DNA from 3 places in the Pelomonas dachongensis genome. Region 3 is predicted to be linked to each of the others. Evidence: riboswitches for the same ligand, from Rfam matches in the RefSeq annotation. Region 3 holds a riboswitch; each other region holds the start of a gene.
What was found. A riboswitch is a leader RNA that binds a small molecule or an ion and turns the genes downstream of it on or off. The one in region 3 is predicted to bind S-adenosylhomocysteine.
Positions count from the first base shown of each region.

Region 1: another riboswitch for S-adenosylhomocysteine. It lies ahead of ACG02S_RS05830 (MFS transporter); the one in region 3 lies ahead of metH (methionine synthase).
Region 2: another riboswitch for S-adenosylhomocysteine. It lies ahead of ahcY (adenosylhomocysteinase); the one in region 3 lies ahead of metH (methionine synthase).

Region 1 covers NZ_JBIGHY010000002.1:244,370-251,292, forward strand. Annotated here, with positions in the region: gene ACG02S_RS05825 (M24 family metallopeptidase) at 1-1,400, shown strand, start outside; gene ACG02S_RS05830 (MFS transporter) at 1,450-2,634, opposite strand; S-adenosyl-L-homocysteine riboswitch at 2,648-2,729, opposite strand; gene ACG02S_RS05835 (NAD(P)/FAD-dependent oxidoreductase) at 2,792-3,877, shown strand; gene ACG02S_RS05840 (tryptophan halogenase family protein) at 3,889-5,424, opposite strand; gene ACG02S_RS05845 (TonB-dependent receptor) at 5,535-6,923, opposite strand, start outside.
Region 2 covers NZ_JBIGHY010000007.1:220,058-226,980, forward strand. Annotated here, with positions in the region: gene secD (protein translocase subunit SecD) at 9-1,910, opposite strand; gene yajC (preprotein translocase subunit YajC) at 1,966-2,289, opposite strand; gene ACG02S_RS19255 (DNA glycosylase AlkZ-like family protein) at 2,471-3,571, shown strand; S-adenosyl-L-homocysteine riboswitch at 3,690-3,764, shown strand; gene ahcY (adenosylhomocysteinase) at 3,840-5,255, shown strand; gene ACG02S_RS19265 (TlyA family RNA methyltransferase) at 5,263-6,012, shown strand; gene metF (methylenetetrahydrofolate reductase [NAD(P)H]) at 6,009-6,860, shown strand.
Region 3 covers NZ_JBIGHY010000001.1:366,320-373,242, forward strand. Annotated here, with positions in the region: gene metH (methionine synthase) at 1-1,412, opposite strand, end outside; S-adenosyl-L-homocysteine riboswitch at 1,433-1,503, opposite strand; gene ACG02S_RS01790 (HD-GYP domain-containing protein) at 1,589-2,797, shown strand; gene ACG02S_RS01795 (GntR family transcriptional regulator) at 2,877-3,266, shown strand; gene ACG02S_RS01800 (ABC transporter ATP-binding protein) at 3,263-4,162, shown strand; gene ACG02S_RS01805 (ABC transporter permease) at 4,159-4,827, shown strand; gene ACG02S_RS01810 (ATP-binding cassette domain-containing protein) at 4,839-6,923, shown strand, end outside.

The DNA of each region.
Region 1 (6,923 bases), on a different contig from region 3:
AGCTGCGCACCGATGCGGACCTGCTGAGCGACGCGTGGGACGACCGGCCGGGCCTGCCCCTCGACCCCATCTACGAGCACCTGCCGCCGCAGGCCGCTGTCGCCCGCGCGGACAAGCTTGCGCGCGTGCGCGCGGCCATGGCCGACGCGGGGGCCAGTCACCACCTGGTCTCCACCGTGGACGACGTGGCCTGGCTGCTGAACCTGCGCGGCGCGGACGTGGAGTGCAACCCCGTCTTCATCGCCCACCTGCTGCTGGAGGCGGGGGGCGGCCGGCTGTTCATCGCCGACGGCAAGGTGCCTGCCGGCGTCACCGCAAGCCTGGCTGCCGACGGCATCCACCTCGCGCCCTACGATCAGACCGCCGCCGCGCTCGGCGCGCTACCGCCCGACGCGAAGCTGCTGATCGACCCGCGCCGCGTGACGCTGGGCCTGCGCGAAGCCGTGCCGGGCGGCGTGAAGGTGGTGGAGCAGATCAACCCCAGCACGCTGCAGAAGAGCCGCAAGAGCCCCGCAGAGGCCGTGTTCATCCGCGAGGCGATGGCCGAGGACGGCGCGGCGATGTGCGAGTTCTACGCCGAGTTCGAGGCGTCGCTGGCGCGCGGCGAGCGCTGGAGCGAGCTGGACGTAGACGCGCGCCTCTCCGCCTGCCGCGCACGCCGCAAACACTTCATCGGGCTGAGCTTCTCGACGATTGCCGGCTGGATGGCCAACGGCGCCCTGCCCCACTACCGCGCACTGCCCGAGTCGTTCGCGCACATCGAGGGCAGCGGGCTGCTGCTGATCGACTCCGGCGGCCAGTACCTCGGCGGCACGACGGACATCACGCGCGTCTGGCCCATCGGCTCCGTGTCCGACGCGCAGAAGCGCGACTACACCCTGGTGCTGAAAGGCACCATCGCGCTGTCGCGCACGCGCTTCCCGCGCGGCACGCTCAGCCCCATGCTGGACGCCATTGCTCGCGCACCGCTGTGGGAGCACGGCCTGGACTACGGCCACGGCACCGGCCACGGCGTGGGGTACTTCCTGAACGTGCACGAAGGCCCGCAGAGCATCAGCAAGGCCATCCCCGACGCGACGATGGCAATGGAGCCCGGGATGGTCACGTCCATCGAGCCGGGGCTGTACCGGCCCGGCCAGTGGGGCGTGCGCATCGAGAATTTAGTGCTCAACGTCGCCGTCGACACGCCCGAGCACAACGCTTTCGGTGAGATGCTGGCGTTCGAGACGCTGACGCTGTGCCCCATCGCCACCAGCTGCATCGACATGAGCCTGATGCGCACCGACGAGATCGCGTGGCTGAACAGCTACCACGCGACCGTGCGCGAACGCCTGCAGCCGCGGGTCAGCGGCGCGGCGCTGGCGTGGCTGCTGCAACGCACCGAGCCTATCGCGGCATGAAGCCGGCACCACGGCCGGTGCCACGCACCCGCCGTGGCGGCGCTGGACCTCAGGCCTTGAGCAGCACCGGGTAGCGCCACACCAGCGCGGCGCTGGCCAGCAGCTGTACCAGCACGCCGCAGAACACCGGCACCGCACTGTCCACGCCACCCAGGAACGGCGCCACCAACTGTGTGCCCAGCGCACCTGCCGCCAGCAGCGCCAGCACCAGCAGCGCCGTCGCGCGGCCCATCTGCGCGGGCGGCACCGCCAGCGCGTCGACGAACGTCGCCGGCCCACGGATGGCGAGCGCGCCGCAAAAGCACATCCAGTACGCCGCCACGGCGGCATACGTCAGCTGGCCCAGCGACGCGCCCGCCAGCGCCAGCGTGCACGCCACCACCTGCGCCGAAGCACCCAGCCGCACGACGCGAGCATGGCCCAGCCGCTTGGCCAGCCGGCCGGACTGCGACGCACCCAGCATGAACGAGCTGACGCCAAGCACCTGCAGCAGCGCGAACGCGTCGGCGCCCACGCCCAGCGCGTGCTGCAGCAGCTGCGGCGCACTGGCAAGGAAGGTCAGCAAGGCGCCGATGCACAGCGCGTGCGACAGCGCCAGCCGCACATAGCTGCGGTTGCGCAGGATGGCGGCGTAGCTGGCGTCATGGACGAGGTCCAGCCCGGGCAACTGGCGCGGCGCAATCTTGACCACCCAGGGCAACACCAGCAGCGACAGCCCGGCCAACACCCAGAAGGTGCCGCGCCAGTTGGTCACCTGCAGCAGCAACGCGCCCAGCACCGGACCGGCCGCCGGCACGATGGCCTCCACCATGGAGATGGCCGCGATGCCGCGCACCACGTCGGCGTCGGCAAGCGTCGCGCGCACGACGGTGGGCGCGACCACCGTGGCCGCGGCGGCGGCAAGCCCCTGCAGCAGGCGCATCACCAGCAGTGTCTCGATGTTGGGCGCCAGCGCGCAGCCCAGGCTGGTCAGGGCCAGCAGCGCCAGGCCGATCTGCATGCAGCGGCGCGGCCCCAGGCGGTTCAGCCACTCACCCCACAGCAACTGCGCGGCGGCGAGCCCGACCAGAAAGACGGCCACGGTGGCCTGGGCCAGCGAGATGCTGATGCCCATGCCGACCTGCAGCGCGGGCACGGCGGGGAGATAAAGATCCATCGCGGCCATGCTGACGCCGGTGACGAAGGCCAGCGGCAGGATGGTGCGTATCGATGCATTGACCGAGCCCGAAGGCATGAGCAAACCCTTTCAATGAAGGGCGCCCTTGATCCAGCGTCTCCCCCGAGCGTGGCGAAGGCATCGTGGCCTTCGTCGCAGCACCCCTCGGCGGGACGGCGCCGCTTGGACGACGCGGTGGGGATTTTAGGCAAGACCGCCTGCTAGGCTGAGGGTCATGGATCAAGTGCAAATTGCCGTCATCGGCGCCGGCGTCGTGGGCCTGGCCGTCGCCCGCGAGCTGGCCCATCGCGGGCGCGAGGTCGTCATCGTCGAAGCCGCCGGCGCCATAGGCACCGGCATTTCAGCCCGCAACAGCGAGGTCATCCATGCCGGGCTCTATTACCCGGCCGGCAGCCTGAAGGCGCGGCTGTGCGTGCGCGGCAAAGCGCTGCTGTACGACTACTGCGCGGCCCGCCACGTCACGCACCGGCGCTGCGGCAAGCTGGTGGTGGCCACGCGCGAGGCCGACCTGCCCCGGCTGGCCGCGCTGGCCGCTCAAGGCGCGGCCAACGGCGTGGACGACCTGGCGCTGCTGGACCGCACGCAGCTGCTGGCGCGCGAGCCGGCGCTGCGGGCGGTGGGCGGTTTGTGGTCGCCCTCCAGCGGCATCGTGGACAGCCACGGGCTGATGACCGCGCTGCTGGCTGATGCCGAGGCGGCAGGCGCGGTGCTGGCGCTGGCCAGTCCGGTTCACGGTGGCGAACGCGACGGCGACGGCTGGCGGCTGCGTGCCGGCGACGGTTTCGAGCTGGGCGCGCGCTGGGTGGTCAACTGCGCCGGGCTGTTTGCGGGCCAGGTGGCGCAGGCGCTCGGCGCTGAAGCGCCGGCGCTGCGCTTCGCGCGCGGCCACTACTTCTCGCTGAGCGGCCGGGCGCCGTTCTCGCACCTGATATACCCGCTGCCGGTGGACGGCGGGCTGGGCGTGCACCTGACTCTGGACCTGGGCGGCCAGGCACGCTTCGGGCCCGATGTCCAATGGCTGCCCGACGCCGACCCGGCCGCCCTCGCCTACGCCGTCGACCCGGTGCTGGCGCCGGCCTTCGAGGCCGAGGTGCGTCATTACTGGCCCGACCTGCCGGCCGACGCGCTTCAGCCTGCCTATGCCGGCATCCGGCCCAAGCTCGGCGGCCCCGGCGAGCCGGCAGCGGACTTCCGCGTGGACATGTCGCCCGGCCTGGTCAACCTGCTGGGCATCGAGTCGCCAGGGTTGACGGCATCGCTGGCGCTGGCCGAGTGGGTGGCGCAGCGCATGGAGGTCTGACGGGCATCACATCACAACGGCTTCGCCGCGCAGTGCTCGGCGACGTAGGCCGCGTGGTCGGGCATGAAGGCCACGCACTTGGCGATGACCTCGCGCACGCCCTCCAGATATACCTCGGTGGCATCCGCGTCCTGCAGCTCGGCCAGCGGATGGTGGCGTTGCGGCACCAGGTTTTGGCCCTCCATGACCTGGATCCAGCCGACCTCGGAGAACAGCTCGTTGTCGCGGCGCACGACGCGACCGTGGCTGCGGTAGAGGTCCAGTCTTTCCTGCAGCGAATCGGGCACCTTCATGTGCGCACAGTCCTGCCAGAACCCCACCCCGGCGGAGTCGTCGCGCTGGTTGAGGTGGTAGTGCAGGATGACGAAGTCGCGGATGCGCTCCCAGTGGAAGCGGCTGTGGCGGTTGAACTCGGCAATGTCGCCTGCGCTGAAGCCCTGATCCGGAAAAAAGTCCAGCAACTGCTGGATGGCCGCCTGGATCAGGTGGATGGACGTGGACTCCAGCGGCTCCAGGAACCCGCCAGCCAGGCCGATGGCGATGACGTTCTCGTTCCAGGCCAGCCGGCGCATGCCGGTGCGAAAGCGGATGGGCCGCGGGTCGGCCAGCGGCTGGCCGTCGAGGTTGGCGAGCAAGGTCGCCGCCGCCTCGTCGTCGCTGATGTGGGCGCTGCAGTACACATGGCCATTGCCGATGCGGTGCTGCAGCGGGATGCGCCACTGCCAGCCGGCGCGGTGCGCGGTCGAGCGGGTGTAAGGCGTCAGCGGCTTCACGGATTCGCACGGCACGGCAACAGCGCGGTCGCAAGGCAGCCAGTGCGTCCAGTCCTCGAAACCGGTCTTCAGCGTCTGCTCGATGAGCAGGCCGCGAAAGCCTGTGCAGTCGATGAACAGCTGGCCTTCGATCCGCTCGCCGCTTGCCAGCACGACTGCGTCGACATGGCCCGGGTGTTGACCAGGATTGGCCCCCTCGCCGCGCCGCCTGGCGTGCGTGACCTTGCCTTCGGTGCGCTGCACGCCGCGCTGCTCGGCCAGGCCGCGCAGGTAGCGCGCGTAGAGGCTCGCGTCGAAGTGATAGGCGTAGGCGATCTCCCCCAGCGGCGAGTTGCCGAGGTCGGGGCGGGGCGGCATGAACTTGTTGGCCAGCGCCGCCATGCGCGCGATGCTGTACTGCTCCAGCGGCTGCGCACGACCCAGCGCGCGCAGGCGGTGCCAGTATTGCTCGAACTGCACGGTCCACAGGTCCTGCCCCAGCTTGCCGAAGCCGTGCATGTAGCGCTCGCCCACGCGGCCCCAGTTGACGAACTCGATGCCCAGCTTGAACGTGCCCTGCGTCTCGCGCAGGAACTCGTTCTCATCGATGCCGACGACGCGGTTGAAGCGCTGGATCATCGGGATGGTGGCCTCACCCACGCCGACGGTGCCGATATCGTCGGACTCGACGACGCGCAGCCGATAGCGCCCGCGGAGCACCGTGGACAGCGCGGCGGCGGTCATCCAGCCGGCGGTGCCACCGCCGACGATGACGATGTCTTGGATCAGGGCCATGGTCAGAAGAAGAAGCTGCTGGCGCGTGCCATGTTGGCATGCGTCGTCGATGCAAAAAACCCTTGCCGGATTGCTCCGGCAAGGGCTCGTTCACTCAGGCACAGCGCCGGTCAGAACTTGTAGTTCACGCCGAACAGGTAGGTCTTGCCGTACTTGGTGTACTGTTTGGTCTGCGTGATGTCGTTGTTGTAGTACTCGACATAGGGCTCGTTGCCCAGGTTGTTGACCTGGAACACGACCGACAGCCCCTTGGCCACGCCGCTCTGGAACTCGTAACCCAGTTGCAGGTCGGTGACCTGTTCCTTCTTGACGTACTCGAAGGCGCGGTCCGCGCCGAAGCCGGTCACTTCGCCCACGAAACCATCGCGGATGCGCGTGCTGACACGGGCCGAGAAGCCGTGCTTTTCGTAGTAGGCCGTCAGGTTGTAGGTGTTGGGCGACAGGCCTGGCAGCGGGCGCGAGTCGCCAGGACCGAAGGGCGAGATCTTGCTGTCGACGTAGGCGTAGCTCAGCTGCACGCCGAAGCCATCAAGCAAGTTGCTCACCATCTGCAGCGGCAGCGACACGGCCAGTTCCACGCCGGACATGGAACCACCCTCGCCATTGGCCTGTGTTTCGAACAACCCGTTGAGCGACGACGGTGTCAGCGTGTTCGGCGGCACCGACAGTGTGCCGAAGCGGTCCTGGAAGTTGATGTTGATCTTCTGCTTGTAGATGTAGGTCTTCAGCTCTTTGTAGTACGCGGCGAGCGACACGTAGCCCTTGTTGCCGAAGTAGTACTCGTAGGACAAGTCGATGGCATCGGCCTTCCACGGCTTCAATGCCGGATTGCCGCCGTCACCCTTCCACTCACCCAGATCGCCCTTGTCGTTGACCTTGGTGAGATCCACGCTGTAGGTGTTGGTCGCGCGCAGGTCGTCCATGCGCGGGCGGGTGATCTGGCGTGCCAGGCCCAGCCGCAGGTTCTGATTGTTGGCGACCTGCCAGCTGAGGTTTAGGCTCGGCAGCCAGTCGGTGTACTTCGTGCCGTAGGTTGCCGGACTGGTCGTTGCGCCCTGGATGTTGAAGGCGTTGGACTTCTGGTCGGCATGCACCGCCTGCACACCCAGGTTGCCGCGCAGCGGCAGGCCCAGCAGTTCGGTATCGACGTCGGCCCTGAAGAATGCGGTTGTGATGTCTTCCTTGACCGTCCAGTCCTTGTTGATGATGTCCTTGTTGCCGAGGTTGGGACGCAGGTTGTAGAACTGCGCCGCAGCGGCGCGGCCGTCATACGAGATGAAGTCACCCAGCCCCACGTAGCCCAGGCTGTTAGGCCCCATCAGCAGGCCCGCCGGGATGGTGGTCGGTGACGTCTTCAAGTCCAGGAACCACTCGGGCACGTTGCGCGACTTCTCGCGCTGCGTGAAGTTCAAGCCCACCTCGCCACCAGTGAAAAAGGCGAGATCCTGGCTGACCTTGGCCGATAGACGGGCGGACTTGATCTCGTCGCTGACCTTGGG
Region 2 (6,923 bases), on a different contig from region 3:
TTGCTTTCTCAGGCCTTGGCGGCAGCGTCTTCGGTCGGGGCCTCGGCGGCCGGGGCGTCGGCCTGCGGCCTCCATACCTGGCCGATGGAGATGCTCTTGAGCTTCTTCTGGCGGCCGTACCAGAGGTTCACGAGGCCGCGGGAGAACACGACGGACGAGAACATGGACGTCAGGATGCCCAGGCAGTGCACGACCGCGAAGCCCTTGATCGGGCCGGAGCCGAAGATCAGCAGCGCGAGGCCGGCGATCAGCGTCGTTACGTTGGAGTCCAGGATGGTGTCCCAAGCGTGCTTGTAGCCCAGGTGGATGGCCTGCTGCGGCGCGGCGCCGTTGCGCAGCTCCTCACGCACGCGCTCGTTGATCAGCACATTGGAGTCGATCGCCATGCCCAGCGCGAGCGCCATGGCCGCAATGCCCGGCAGGCTCAGCGTGGCCTGCATCATGGACAGCACGGCCATCAGCAGCAGCAGGTTGAACCCCAGCGCCAGTGACGAGAACACGCCGAACAGCAGGTAGTAGCAGCACATGAACACGGCCACGGCGACGAAGCCCCAGGTCACGCTGGCAATGCCCTTCTCGATGTTCTCCTTGCCCAGGCTCGGGCCGATGGTGCGCTCCTCGATGATCTCCATCGGCGCGGCCAGCGAGCCGGCGCGCAGGAGCAGCGCGGTGTCGGCGGCTTCCTGCGTGGTCATCGCACCCGAGATCTGGAAACGGCTACCCAGCTCGCTGTTGATGTTCGGGGCCGTGACGACCTCGCCCTTGCCCTTCTCGAAGATCAGGATGGCCATGCGCTTGCCGACGTTCTCGCGCGAGACCTCCTTCATGATGCGGGCGCCCTTCGCGTCCACCGTCAGGTGCACGGCGGGCTGCTGCTTGTCGTCGAAGCCGGACTGCGCATCGGTGAGGTTGTCACCGGTCAGCACGACCTGGCGCTTGACGATGATGGGACCGAAGCCGCGGTCGATGAAGCGCTCGGTGCCGAACGGCACGGGGCCGTTGCCGCTCAGTGCGGCCTGGGCTTCGGCGCTGTCGTCCACCATGCGCAGTTCCAGCGTGGCGGTGCGGCCGATGATGTCCTTGGCGCGGGCGGTGTCCTGCACGCCGGGCAGTTGCACGACGATGCGGTCCAGGCCTGATTGCTGGATCACCGGCTCGGTGGTGCCGAGCTCGTTGACGCGGTTGTGCAGCGTCGTGATGTTCTGCTTCAGCGCGGCTTCCTGCGTGGCCACCTGCGCCTGCTGCGACAGGCTGCCGGCGATGCGCAGATCGCTGCCCTCGCCCTGCGGCGTCCAGGTGACCTCGGGCAGCTGCGTCTTCAGCACAGTCACGGCGGCCTGGCGCTGCTCGGCGTCGCGGAAGGCCACCAGCACGGTGTTGCCGTCGCGCGAGATGCCGGCGTGGCGGATGTTCTTCTCGCGCAGCATGGTGCGCACGTCGCCGATCAGCGCCTCGGACTTCTTGGTCAGCGCCGCCTTCATGTCGACCTGCATCAGGAAGTGCACGCCGCCGCGCAGGTCCAGGCCCAGGTACATCGGGTTGGCGTGCAGCGCGGTCAGCCACTGGGGCGAACGCGACAGCAGGTTCAGCGCGACGATGTAGGCCGGGTCCTTGGGATCCGGATTCAACGCCTTGCTGATCACGTCCTTGGCGGCCAGCTGCGTGTCGGGATCGGCGAACCGCGCCTTGACGGAGCTGCCGTCGAACTGCACGTAATCCGCCTGGACACCGGCTTCCTTCAGTGCGGCCTCGATGCGTGCCTGCAGCGCCGTGTCCACCTTGACGGTGACCTTGGCGCTGGAGACCTGCACCGCCGGCGCCTCGCCGAACAGGTTGGGAAGCGTGTAGAGCGTGCCAATCAGCAGCGCGACAAGCAGGATCGCGTACTTCCAGAGCGGATAGCGGTTCATGAGGAGACTTTCTTGTCAGCGCCGCGGTGGCACCGGAATATGGCGCCCTGTCGGCTTACTTCAAGCTGCCCTTGGGCAACACCTGAGAGATGGCGCTGCGCTGGATCTGCAGCTCCACGCCCGTGGCCACTTCAAGGTGGATGAAGTTGTCGCCCAGCTTGCTGACCTTGCCGACCACGCCGCCGGCGGTGACGACCTCGTCACCCTTGGCAACGGCCTCGATCATCGCCTTGTGCTCCTTCTGGCGCTTCATCTGCGGCCGGATCATGACGAAATAGAGCACGACGAACATCAGCACCAGCGGCAGCATGCCGAGGAGACCGGACTCGGGACTGGCAGCGGCCGGAGCGGCTTGGGCGTAGGCGTTGGAGATGAACACGATGGATTCCTCAGGTGAACAGGCAGGGACGGCCGCGACCGTCCAGAGCAACCGCGAATTCTAGTGCCGCCCCGGCGGGCGCCCCTTGCCCCGGCGCCCTGCTAGCCTGAGCGGCGCCACTCGGGGCCTGCGGTGTCGCGGCGCGCCTCTGGCGCCCCACTTACCCGCGCCAGTACCGCACATGCCCAAGCCGCCCGATCTCGACACCCTGCGCCGCCACGCGGTCGCGCGCAGCCTGTTCGCTCCCACCACGCTGATGGCCGCCGTCGAGCGGCTGGGCGGCTTCGTGCAGGCCGACCCGCTGCGCGCCCCGGCCCGCGCCCAGGATCTGACGCTGCGCCATCGCGTGAAGGGCTACCAGGCCGGCGACCTGGAACGCCGCTACCCGCGGCTGGACCTGCAGGAAGACTTCTTCATCAACTATGGCTTCGTGACGCCCGCGCTGCGCGCGCTGATGCATCCGCGCACGGCACACCGGGTGTGGGACGAGCCGCGCTGGCAGCTCGCCAACGCGGTGCTCGCGGAGGTAGGGCGCCTGGGCGAGGCGCACCCGGCCGCGGTCGATGCGGCACTCGGTCATGGGCCGGTGAAGAACTGGTTCGGCGGCAACAGCCGGCTGTCCACCGAGCTGCTGGACGGCCTGCACTACCGCGGCCGGCTGGACGTGGTGCGGCGCGACAGCGGCACACGCATCTACCGCCTGGCGGCCCCGTCCTTGGGGCAACAGGCCCACCCCGACCCGCAGGCCGCGATGGACGCAATGGCCGATGCGCTGGTGCAGAAGTACGCACCGTTGCCGGCGGGCAGCCTGTCCACGCTGATCAGTATGTTGGCCAGCGGCGCGCGGCAATGGCAAGATCTGCGCCGCACGACCTTCGCGCGCGCCAAGGCCCGGCTGCCCCATGCGCGCGTGGACGGCATGGACTGGTACTGGCCGGCCGGCGAAGACCCAGCGCGCGGCTGGCGCATCCCGGCGCAGGTGCGGCTGCTGGCCCCCTTCGACCCGGTGGTCTGGGACCGGCGCCGCTTCGAGCAGCTGTGGGGCTGGGCCTACCGGTTCGAGGCCTACACGCCGGCGGCCAAACGCGTGCGCGGCCACTATGCGCTGCCGCTGCTGTGGCGCGACCAGGTCATCGGCTGGGCCAATGCCAGCGTGAAAGGCGGCGCGCTGCACGTTGACTGCGGCTATGCCGCGGACCGCGCGCCGCGCGAGGCCGGCTACCAGGCGGCGCTGGAGGACGAGATCCAGCGCCTGGCCGATTTCCTCGGCGCCAGGCGTTGACTGCGGACGGCCCAAGCGGCGCAGGCGCCATGGCGCACCAACCGGCGAAGCGGTATTTGTCATCGAAGCCGCCCCGCCACGGGCGCTCACCACCACGGGCAGGCCGCTAGAATGCGGGCCTTCCGAGGAGCGTTGCAACCTCTACCCTTGAGGCCAGGCTCGGAACCCTCCATTGCAACTGCGCTCACCCGCTGGCCGACCGTGCCTGGGTGAGATCCGATCTCTCCTTGCGTGCGTCCAGCGGCTTCATTTGATTGAAGGAGCCTGCATGACCGCCGCCGTCAAACACATCGTCAAGGACCTGTCGCTGGCCGACTGGGGCCGCAAGGAAATCAAGATCGCCGAGCACGAGATGCCGGCGCTGATGGCCATCCGCAAGGAATACGCCGCGTCGCAGCCGTTGAAGGGCGCGCGCGTGACCGGCTCGCTGCACATGACCATCCAGACCGCCGTGCTGGTCGAGACGCTGCAGGCGCTGGGCGCCGAAGTGCGCTGGGCCTCGTGCAACATCTTCTCGACGCAGGACCACGCCGCCGCCGCGCTGGCCGCGGTGGGCACACCCGTGTTCGCCTACAAGGGCGAGACGCTGGAAGACTACTGGGACTACACGCACCGCATCTTCGAATTCGGGGACAAGGGCGCGGCGGGCGAAGGCCCCAACATGATCCTGGACGACGGCGGCGATGCGACGCTGCTGATGCACCTGGGCCAGAAGGCCGAGAAGGACCTGTCCGTGCTGGCCAACCCGGGCAGTGAGGAAGAGCGCATCCTGTTCGCCGCCATCAAGAAAAAGGTGGCGCAAGACGGCACCTGGTACACCCGCAAGGCCGCCGAGATCATCGGCGTGACCGAGGAAACCACCACCGGCGTGCTGCGCCTGAACGAGATGGCCGCCAAGGGCGCGCTGCAGTTCCGTGCGATCAACGTCAACGACTCGGTCACCAAGAGCAAGTTCGACAACCTCTACGGCTGCCGCGAGAGCCTGGTGGACGCCATCAAGCGCGCCACCGACGTGATGGTGGCCGGCAAGATCGCCGTCGTGGCCGGCTACGGCGACGTGGGCAAGGGCTCGGCGCAGGCGATGCGTGCGCTGTCGGCCCAGGTCTGGGTTACCGAGATCGACCCCATTTGCGCGCTGCAGGCCGCGATGGAAGGCTACCGCGTCGTGACGATGGAATACGCCGCCGACAAGGCCGACATCTTTGTCACCGCCACCGGCAACAAGAACGTCATCCGTCGCGAGCACATGGAGGCGATGAAGAACAACGCCATCGTCTGCAACATCGGCCACTTCGACAACGAGATCGACGTCGCGTCCATCGAGAACTGCGGCTGGGACGAGATCAAGCCGCAGGTCGACCATGTGACCTTCCCCGACGGCAAGAAGATCATCCTGCTGGCCAAGGGCCGCCTGGTGAACCTGGGCTGCGGCACGGGCCACCCGAGCTATGTGATGAGCTCGTCGTTCGCCAACCAGACCATCGCGCAGATCGAGCTGTTCGCCCACAAGGACCGCTACGAAGCCGGCAAGGTCTACGTGCTGCCCAAGCACCTGGACGAGAAGGTCGCGCTGCTGCAGCTGACGACGCTGAACGCGCAGCTGTCCCAACTGACCGAGGAGCAGGCGGCCTACATTGGCGTGAGCCAGCAAGGTCCGTTCAAGGCGGACACCTATCGCTATTGATCCCTCGATGCGCGCTGACCAGCTCCTCGTTGCCCAAGGCCTGGCGCCCACGCGCTCGGTCGCGCAGCGGCTCATCAGCCACGGCGCGGCCGAATGGGCCTCGCCCACCGGCTGGGCTGTGCTGAAGAAAGCCGGCGAGGACCTGCCCGAGACGGCGCAGCTGCGCGTCACCGACGACGCGGAGCTGCGCTACGTGTCGCGCGGCGGGCTCAAGCTGGAAGGCGCGCTGGCACGCACCGGTCTGGACGTGGCCGGCCACACGGTGCTGGATGTGGGCCAGAGCACCGGTGGCTTCACCGACTGCCTGCTGGCGCATGGCGCGAGGCGCGTCGTGGGCGTGGACGTGGGCCACGGCCAGCTGCATGCGCGGCTGCAGGCCGATGCGCGCGTGACGGCGCTGGAAGGCCTGCACGTGCGTGAGCTAGACGGCACGCTGCGGCCGCACACGCCCACCGGTGGCTTCACCGTCATCGTGGGCGACCTGAGTTTCATTTCCATGGTGGGCAGCCTCCCGGAGTTGCTGCCCTGGCTGGAAGTGCACGGCCACCTGCTCGTGCTCATCAAGCCGCAGTTCGAACTGGGGCCACAAGCCCTGGGCAAGGGCGGGCTCGTCAAGGACGAGGCCGACTACCCGCGACTGGAAGCCCGCGTGCGCCTGGCCTGCACGGCCCTCGGCCTCAAGGTGCTGGACTACTTCGACAGCCCCATCACCGGTGGTGATGGCAACCGCGAATTTTTCTTGTGGGCCTCCCGATGAGCACCCCTGTCAGTTTCGAATTTTTCCCCCCCAACACGCCGGTCGGCGTCGAGAAGCTCAAGACCGTCGTGCAGGAACTGGGGGCGCTGAAGCCCCAGTACTTCAGCGTCACCTACGGCGCCGGCGGCTCCACGCGTGACAAGACGCTGTCGGCCGTGATGGACATCGCTGGCGCCGGCTTCGATGCCGCGCCGCATCTCTCCTGCGTGGGTTCCACGCGGGAGAACATTGCCGAGATCCTGGCCACCTACCGCGAGCGCGGCATCCGCCGCGTCGTCGCGCTGCGCGGCGATCTGCCCAGCGGCACCGCCACGGCGGGCGAGTTCCGCTACGCGTCGGAGCTGGTGAGCTTCATCCGGCAATTTGAAAGAGACGGCCAGGGCAAGGCATGGCACATCGAGGTGGCCGCCTATCCCGAGACCCACCCGCAGCAGCGCTACGCGGCACGCGACCTGCAGCACTTCGCCGACAAGATGCGCGCGGGTGCCGACGGCGCGATCACGCAGTTCTTCTTCAACGCCGACGCGTACTTCCACTTCGTTGACGAGGCCCGCAAGCTCGGCGTCACCCAGCCCATCGTGCCGGGCATCATGCCCTTCCACAACTACGGTCGCATCGCGCAGTTCGCGCAGCGCGACGGCATCGAGATCCCGCGCTGGGTGCAGATGAAGATGGAAGGCTTCATGGACGACGCGGCCAGCATCCGCGCGTTCGGGCTGGACGTGGTGACGCGGCTTTGCGAGCGCCTCGTCGCGGGTGGCGCACCGGGCATCCACTTCTACACGCTGAACCAGAGCCCGCTGACGCTGGAGATCTGCAAGCGGCTGGGCCTCGGGGCCAAGGCTTGATCCAGCGCAAGCGGGCGCGCTGAAGCCCTCGGCCGCACGCTGCGGCCTTGTCCTGCCTCAAAG
Region 3 (6,923 bases):
TCTTTGGCTTTCTGCAGGATGTCCCGCGCCGGCACCATGACGCCCATGTTGACGACTTCGTAGTTGTTGCACTGCAGGACCACCGTGACGATGTTCTTGCCGATGTCGTGCACGTCGCCCTTGACCGTTGCCATGACGATCTTGCCCTTCGGCTTGACGTCGCCGCCGGCGGCCTCCAGCTGCCGCTTCTCTTCCTCGATGTAAGGCACGAGGTGCGCCACGGCGCTCTTCATCACGCGGGCGCTCTTCACCACCTGCGGCAGGAACATCTTGCCCTGACCGAACAGGTCGCCGACGACGTTCATGCCGGCCATCAACGGGCCTTCGATGACGTGCAGCGGCCGGCCGCCGCGCGCCGAGATCGCCTGCCAGGCTTCCTCGGTGTCCTCGGTGATGAAGTCGGTGATGCCGTGCACCAGCGCGTGGCTCAGTCGCGCGTTGACGTCGCCCGCCCGCCAGGCCAGGCGCGCGGAATCGTCCTTGCCGGCGCTCTTGGCGCGGTCGGCGATCTCGATGAGGCGCTCGCCCGCATCGGCGCGGCGGTTCAGCACCACGTCTTCCACACGCTCGCGCAGCTCGGCGTCCAGGTCGTCGTACACGCCCACCATGCCGGCGTTGACGATGCCCATGTCCATGCCCGCCTGGATGGCGTGGTACAGGAACACGGTGTGGATGGCCTCGCGCACCGGCTCGTTGCCGCGGAAGCTGAACGACACGTTGGACACGCCGCCCGACACCTTGGCGCCGGGCAGGTGCTGCTTGATCCAGCGCGTGGCCTCGATGAAGTCCACCGCGTAGTTGTCGTGCTCCTCGATGCCCGTCGCGATCGCGAAAATGTTGGGGTCGAAGATGATGTCCTCAGGCGGGAAATCCACCTCGTCAACCAGGAAGCGGTAGGCCCGCTCGCAGATCTCGGTTTTGCGCGCGAAGGTGTCGGCCTGGCCCTGCTCGTCGAACGCCATCACGACTGCGGCCGCGCCGTAGCGCTTCACCAGCCTGGCCTGGCGCTTGAACTCGGCCTCGCCTTCCTTCAGCGAGATGGAGTTGACGATTCCCTTGCCCTGGATGCACTTCAGGCCAGCCTCGATGACGCTCCACTTGGACGAGTCGATCATGATCGGCACGCGCGCGATCTCGGGCTCGCCGGCGATCAGGTTCAGGAAGCGCACCATGGCCGCCTGGCTGTCCAGCATGGCCTCGTCCATGTTGATGTCGATGACCTGCGCGCCGTTCTCCACCTGCTGGCGAGCCACGGCCAGTGCGTCCTCGAACTGCCCCGCCAGGATCATGCGGGCGAAGGCCTTGGAGCCGGTGACGTTGGTGCGCTCGCCGATGTTGACGAACAGCGTGCCGGCGTCGATGGCAACGGGTTCCAGGCCGGAGAGCTTGAGGGGGGGGGGCGAGAGGGTCATCGATGGCGGCTCGGGCTGAGGATCGATGAGCGCCGTTCGTCGAAATCCGAGCCTGGCAGGCCGAAAACCCGTCGCAGCGCTCCTCGGATGAGCCGGGAATTCTACGCAGTCGCCCCTTCGCCGTGCCTCAAGGGCGGCTCGTCCGCACCGAAGGCAGCGACAGAATCGGCGGATCCATGGCCACTGAACTCATCCCTCTTCCGGCCCGCTCGCTGCGGGTGGGCATGACGCTGCCCTACGACGTGTACGACGCCGGCGGCAAGCTGCTGGCCGCGCGGGGCCAGGTGTTGCAGGACACGCCGCAGGGGCGCGGCCTCATCGAAGGCGGCGCCTGGGTGCGGGCCGACTCGACGCTGGAGTTCCAGCGCGCCCGCGCGCATCGCCTGGACACGCTAGTGCTGCGCGACGTGCCGCTGGCCGACATTGCCAAGGCCGATTCGAGCTTCCACCTCGACGCGCTGACGCTGGCGCCGGTCAAGGTGGAGCAGGGCCCGCGCGAGGTGTGGTCGGACCTGCTGCTGCGCCTGCACGGGTTGTTGCGCGAAGCCGAGCCGCTGGATTTCCCGGGCCGGCTCGCCGCGCTGCGCGATGCCGCGCTGAAGCGGCTGCAAGCCCAGCCCGACGCGACGCTGCTGCTGCTGGTGTTCGAGAGCAGCCAGGAGTGGAGCGACTACAGCGCGCGCCACGCGCTGCTGACGCTGCTGCTGTGCGACATGGTGGCCCGGCAGCTGCAGCTGCCGCCGCCGCTGCGCGAGGCGCTGCAGGGCGCCGCGCTGACGATGAACTTCGGCAGCGGCGAATTGCACGACCGCATGGCCAGCCAGGCCGGTGCGGCCACGCCTGCGCAGCGCCAGTTGATCGCCGCGCACGGGGAACGCGCCGCGCAGCGGCTGGCCCAGGTGGGCATCACCGACGCGGTCTGGCTGACTGCCGTGCGCCTGCACCACGACGCCGGCCCCGGCCCGCTGGCCGCGCGCAGCGACGGCGAGCGGTTGGCGCGGCTGCTGCGCCGCATCGACATCTTCGGCGCCCGCCTGTCGCCGCGCCGCAGCCGCCCGGCCATGAGCGGCGCTGCCGCCGCGCGCGCCGTGTTTCTCGACGAGCGCGGCCAGCCCGACGAGGCCGGCGCCGCGCTCATCAAGGCCGTGGGCCTGTACCCGCCCGGCAGCCTGGTGCGACTGGCCAACGGTGAGGTGGGCATGGTGGTCAAGCGCGGCTTCAGCGCCAACGAGCCGCTGGTGGCCGCGCTGATCGGCAAGAGCGGCAGCCCGCTGTCGGCCCCGGTGCCGCGCGACACGCGGCTGGCCAGTCAGGCCATAGCCGCCAGCCTGGCGCCGGCGGAGCTGAAACTGCATGTGAACCTGGATCTGCTGCTCAAGCTCTAGCCTTTGCGCTCGCGACGCGGCACTGTGTATATGCCGCTTGCCCAACTGTGCATATCGACGTATTCTGTGTATACACGTTATGCACAGCAGTCTCGTCATCTCCCAGGCCGACGCCCGGCCCATGTACCTGCAGATCACCGAGCAGATCCGCATGCGCGTGGCGGCGGGCGACTGGCCGCCGGGCAAGGAACTGCCGTCCATCCGCGCGCTGGCGGCCGACCTGAAGGTCAGCGTGATCACGGTCAAGCGGGCCTACCTGGATCTGGAGACCGAGGGCGTCATCGTGACCCGCCACGGCAAGGGCTCGTTCGTGGCCGAGGCGCAGGAGCGGGTGCAGGCCTCGCAGCGCGCTGAGCTGGATGAGCACCTGGCCGCCGCCGTCCGCATCGCGACAACGCTGGGCCTGCGTGACGAGGAACTGATAGCCCGGCTGCGCAGCGTGCTGCACCCACAGGAGCCCCCCGCATGAGCGCGAACAAGGCATTCGAGATGAGGGGCGTCAGCAAGGCGTTCCGCTTCTTCTCGCTGAACGATGTGTCGCTGGACCTGGAGCCCGGCCAGATCATGGGCCTGGTGGGCCCCAACGGCGCCGGCAAGAGCACCACCATCCGGCTGCTGATGGGGCTGCTTTCGGCAGACGCCGGCGAGATCCGGCTGCTGGGCCGCGACATGCCGCGCGAGCAGGCCGCTGCGAAGGCAGACGTGGGATTCGTCAGCGACGACATGCGGCTGTTTGCGCACGCCACGCTGGCCTGGCACATGGATTTCGTCGCAGGCATCTACCCCGGCTGGGACGCCGCCTACGCCGCCGCGCTGTTGAAGCGTTTCGGCCTTCGCGCCGAGCAGCCGGCCAAGAGCCTGTCCACCGGCGAGCAGGCCAAGGCGCTGCTGCTGCTGGCGCTGGCACGCCGCCCGCGCCTGCTGGTGCTGGACGAGCCCACGTCGGGCCTGGACCCGGTCGCCCGCCACGAGCTGCTGAGCGAGTTCATGGACGTGCTGCGCGACGACCGCCGCAGCATCCTGTTCTCGTCGCACAACACGCTGGACGTGGAGCGCATCTCCGATCGCATCACGTTCATCGACCGCGGACGCGTTGTCGCGGCCAGCGACAAGGAGGACTTCCTCGACCGCTGGCGCCGTGTGCAGCTGCGGCTGCCTGCCGATAAGCCGGCGTGGAGCGCCCACGAGATCGTCGCCTGCCAGCGCGACGGCAGCCTCGCCACGCTGACGGTGGACGGCTTCAGCGACGACTGGTTGGCCGGTCTGGGCGCGCCGGTGGAGACCGTGCACCGCATGAGCCTGGAAGAGATCTTCGTCGCCACCGTCATGCACAGCCGTGACGTTCAACAGGCCCGCACCACATGAACACCCTTGCCGCCAAGCTCATCGCCAAGGAGCTGCACCAATTCCGCTGGGTGATGGCTGGCGCCGCCGCGGCGGGCCTGGCGGCGCTGCCGGCCGCCGCCACCGGCGAGGCCGGCTTCAACCTCGCCTTCATCGTGTGGGTGACGGCCGTCATCGCGCTGGGCGTCATGCTGGCGCTGTACGGCGTGGCCACGGAACGCAAGGAGCGCGCGCGCTTGTTCGTGCTGAGCCTGCCGCTGTCGCCGGCCGCCTACGTGCGCATCAAGCTGCTGGCGCTGCTGCTGTGCTTCATGCTGCCCTGGGCGGCGCTGAGCGCTGGGGCGGCGGTGCTCATCCTGGCCGTGCCCGGCATTCCGGACGGCGTGCTGCCCTACGGTCTGCTGCTGTGCGTCTACCTGCTGTTCAACTTCGCGGTGGTGCTGACGGCATCGCTGCAGATCGCGTCCGAGGCTGCGATGGGCGGCGTGATCATCCTGACCAACATGTCCGTGTCGCTCTTCATGAGCGCGCTGGGCCGCGTGCCCGGCCTGGGCGAGCACATGTGGACCCCCGAGCCCGTCTGGAACACCCCGTTCTGGATGCTGCTGGCCGCTGAACTGGCAGCCACGCTGCTGGTGCTGTGCGTCCCGCTCCTCTTCGCGGCGAGACGCCGCGACGCCCTCTAGAAGGAATCTTCATGTCAACTCAACCCAACGGCGAGAGGCTGCACGCCCTCGACGCAGTGCGGAGCTTTGCCCTTTTGCTGGGCGTCGCCTTCCACGCGATGCTGTCCTTCATTCCCGGCATGCCGCCCGGCTTATGGGCGATGGTGGACAACTCGCCCAGCCCGTTCCTCGCGGATGCGAGCTTCGTCGCGCACAGCTTCCGCATGACGCTGTTCTTCTTCATCGCCGGCTTCTTCGCGCGGCTGCTGCACCAGCGGCTGGGCACGAAAGGCTTCTGGGCCAACCGCGCCCAGCGTATCGCCGTGCCGCTGGTGGTGGGCTGGCTGCTGCTGTTCCCGGCCATCGGCTTCGTCTGGCACCTGGGCCTGCAGCAGGTGTTCAACGGCGCGCCGCCGGCAATGCCGGAGATGCTGAAGGCCCCCGGCGCATTCCCGCTGACGCACCTGTGGTTTCTGTACCAGCTGCTGTGGCTGTATGCCGGCGCACTCTTGGTGCGCGGCATCCTCATTCGCCTCGGCCCAGGCCAGGCAGTACGCCGCGTCGTGGACCGGGCTGTCACCGCCGCGCTCCGCTGGCCGGCCGGCGCGCTGATGCTGGGCCTGCCGCTGGCGGGCGTGCTGCTGGCGACGCCCGGCTGGTTCCCGTGGGGCGGCATTCCCACGCCGGACCAGTCGCTGATCCCGCAGCTGCCCGCCACCGTGGGCTACGGCGCGGCCTTCGCGTTCGGCTGGCTGGTGCAGCGCGCACCCGGCGCGCTGGCAGCGCTGCGCGCGCGGTGGTGGCTGCACGGCGCCCTGGCCATCGCGTCGTCGGCGCTGTGCCTGTACGTGATGAAGACGCAGCCGCCTTTCGGCATGCCCGAGCCGCCCAAGCTGGTCTTCACGCTGGCTTTCGTCGCATCCGCCTGGGCCTGGAGCTTCGCCATCGCCGGCGCCGCGCTGCGCTTCCTGTCGGGCCACCACCCGGCCGTGCGCTACGTGGCGGATGCGTCGTACTGGATCTACCTGGTGCACCTGCCGGTGGTGGCTGCGCTGCAGGTGTGGGTGGGCCACTGGCCGCTTCACTGGGCGCTGAAGTTTCCGTTCATCGTCGCCACCAGCCTGGCGCTGCTCCTGCTCAGCTACCACTTGCTGGTGCGCTCGACGGTCATCGGCAAGCTGCTCAACGGCAAGGTCTACCCGCGCGGTGCGGCGCCGGTGGAACAGCCGCCGCCCGCTGGCGGCGACGGCGTCGTCGCGCAGTTGCGTGGCGTGTCCAAGCGCTATGGCACCGTGGAAGCGCTGAGCCGCGTGGACCTGGACCTGAAGCGTGGCGAGCTGCTGGCGCTGTTAGGCCCCAACGGCGCGGGCAAGTCCACCGCCATCTCGCTGTGGCTGGGGCTGAACGAGGCGGATGCGGGCGAGGTGCGCCTGCTGGGCGGCGCGCCGCAGGACATCGCAAGGCGGCGCGGCCTGGGCGTCATGATGCAGAACGTCGAACTGCCGAAGGACCTGAAAGTGCACGAGCTGGTGGCCCTGTCCGCCAGCTACTACCCGCAGCCCATGACGGTGAAGGAGGCGCTGGAACGCGCCGGCATCGCCCCGCTGGCGAGCCGGCCCTACGGCAAGCTGTCCGGCGGCCAGAAGCGGCAGGTGCAGTTCGCACTGGCCATCTGCGGTCGACCGCGCGTGCTGTTCCTGGACGAGCCCACCGTGGGCCTGGACCTGCAGGCCCGCGAGGCGCTGTGGCAGCACATCCGCACGCTGCTGAGCGAGGGTTGCTCCATCCTGCTGACCACGCACTACCTCGAAGAAGCCGAGGCGCTGGCCACCCGCGTGGCCGTGCTGGGCAAGGGGCGCGTCATCGCGTCGGGCAGCGTGGACGAGATGCGCGCGCTGGTGTCGCGCCGCCACGTGCGCTGCGAGACCACGCTGCCCGCCGGCGAGGTGCGGCGCTGGCCCGGCGTGGTGGACGTGAGCGGCGACCACGACCAGCTCGCCATCGTCGCCACCGATGCCGAAGGCGTCGTGCGCCGCCTGCTGGCCGCCGACCCCTCGCTCTCGCGTCTGGAGGTCCGCCAGGCCGGGCTCAACGACGCCTTCAACACCCTGACCCGG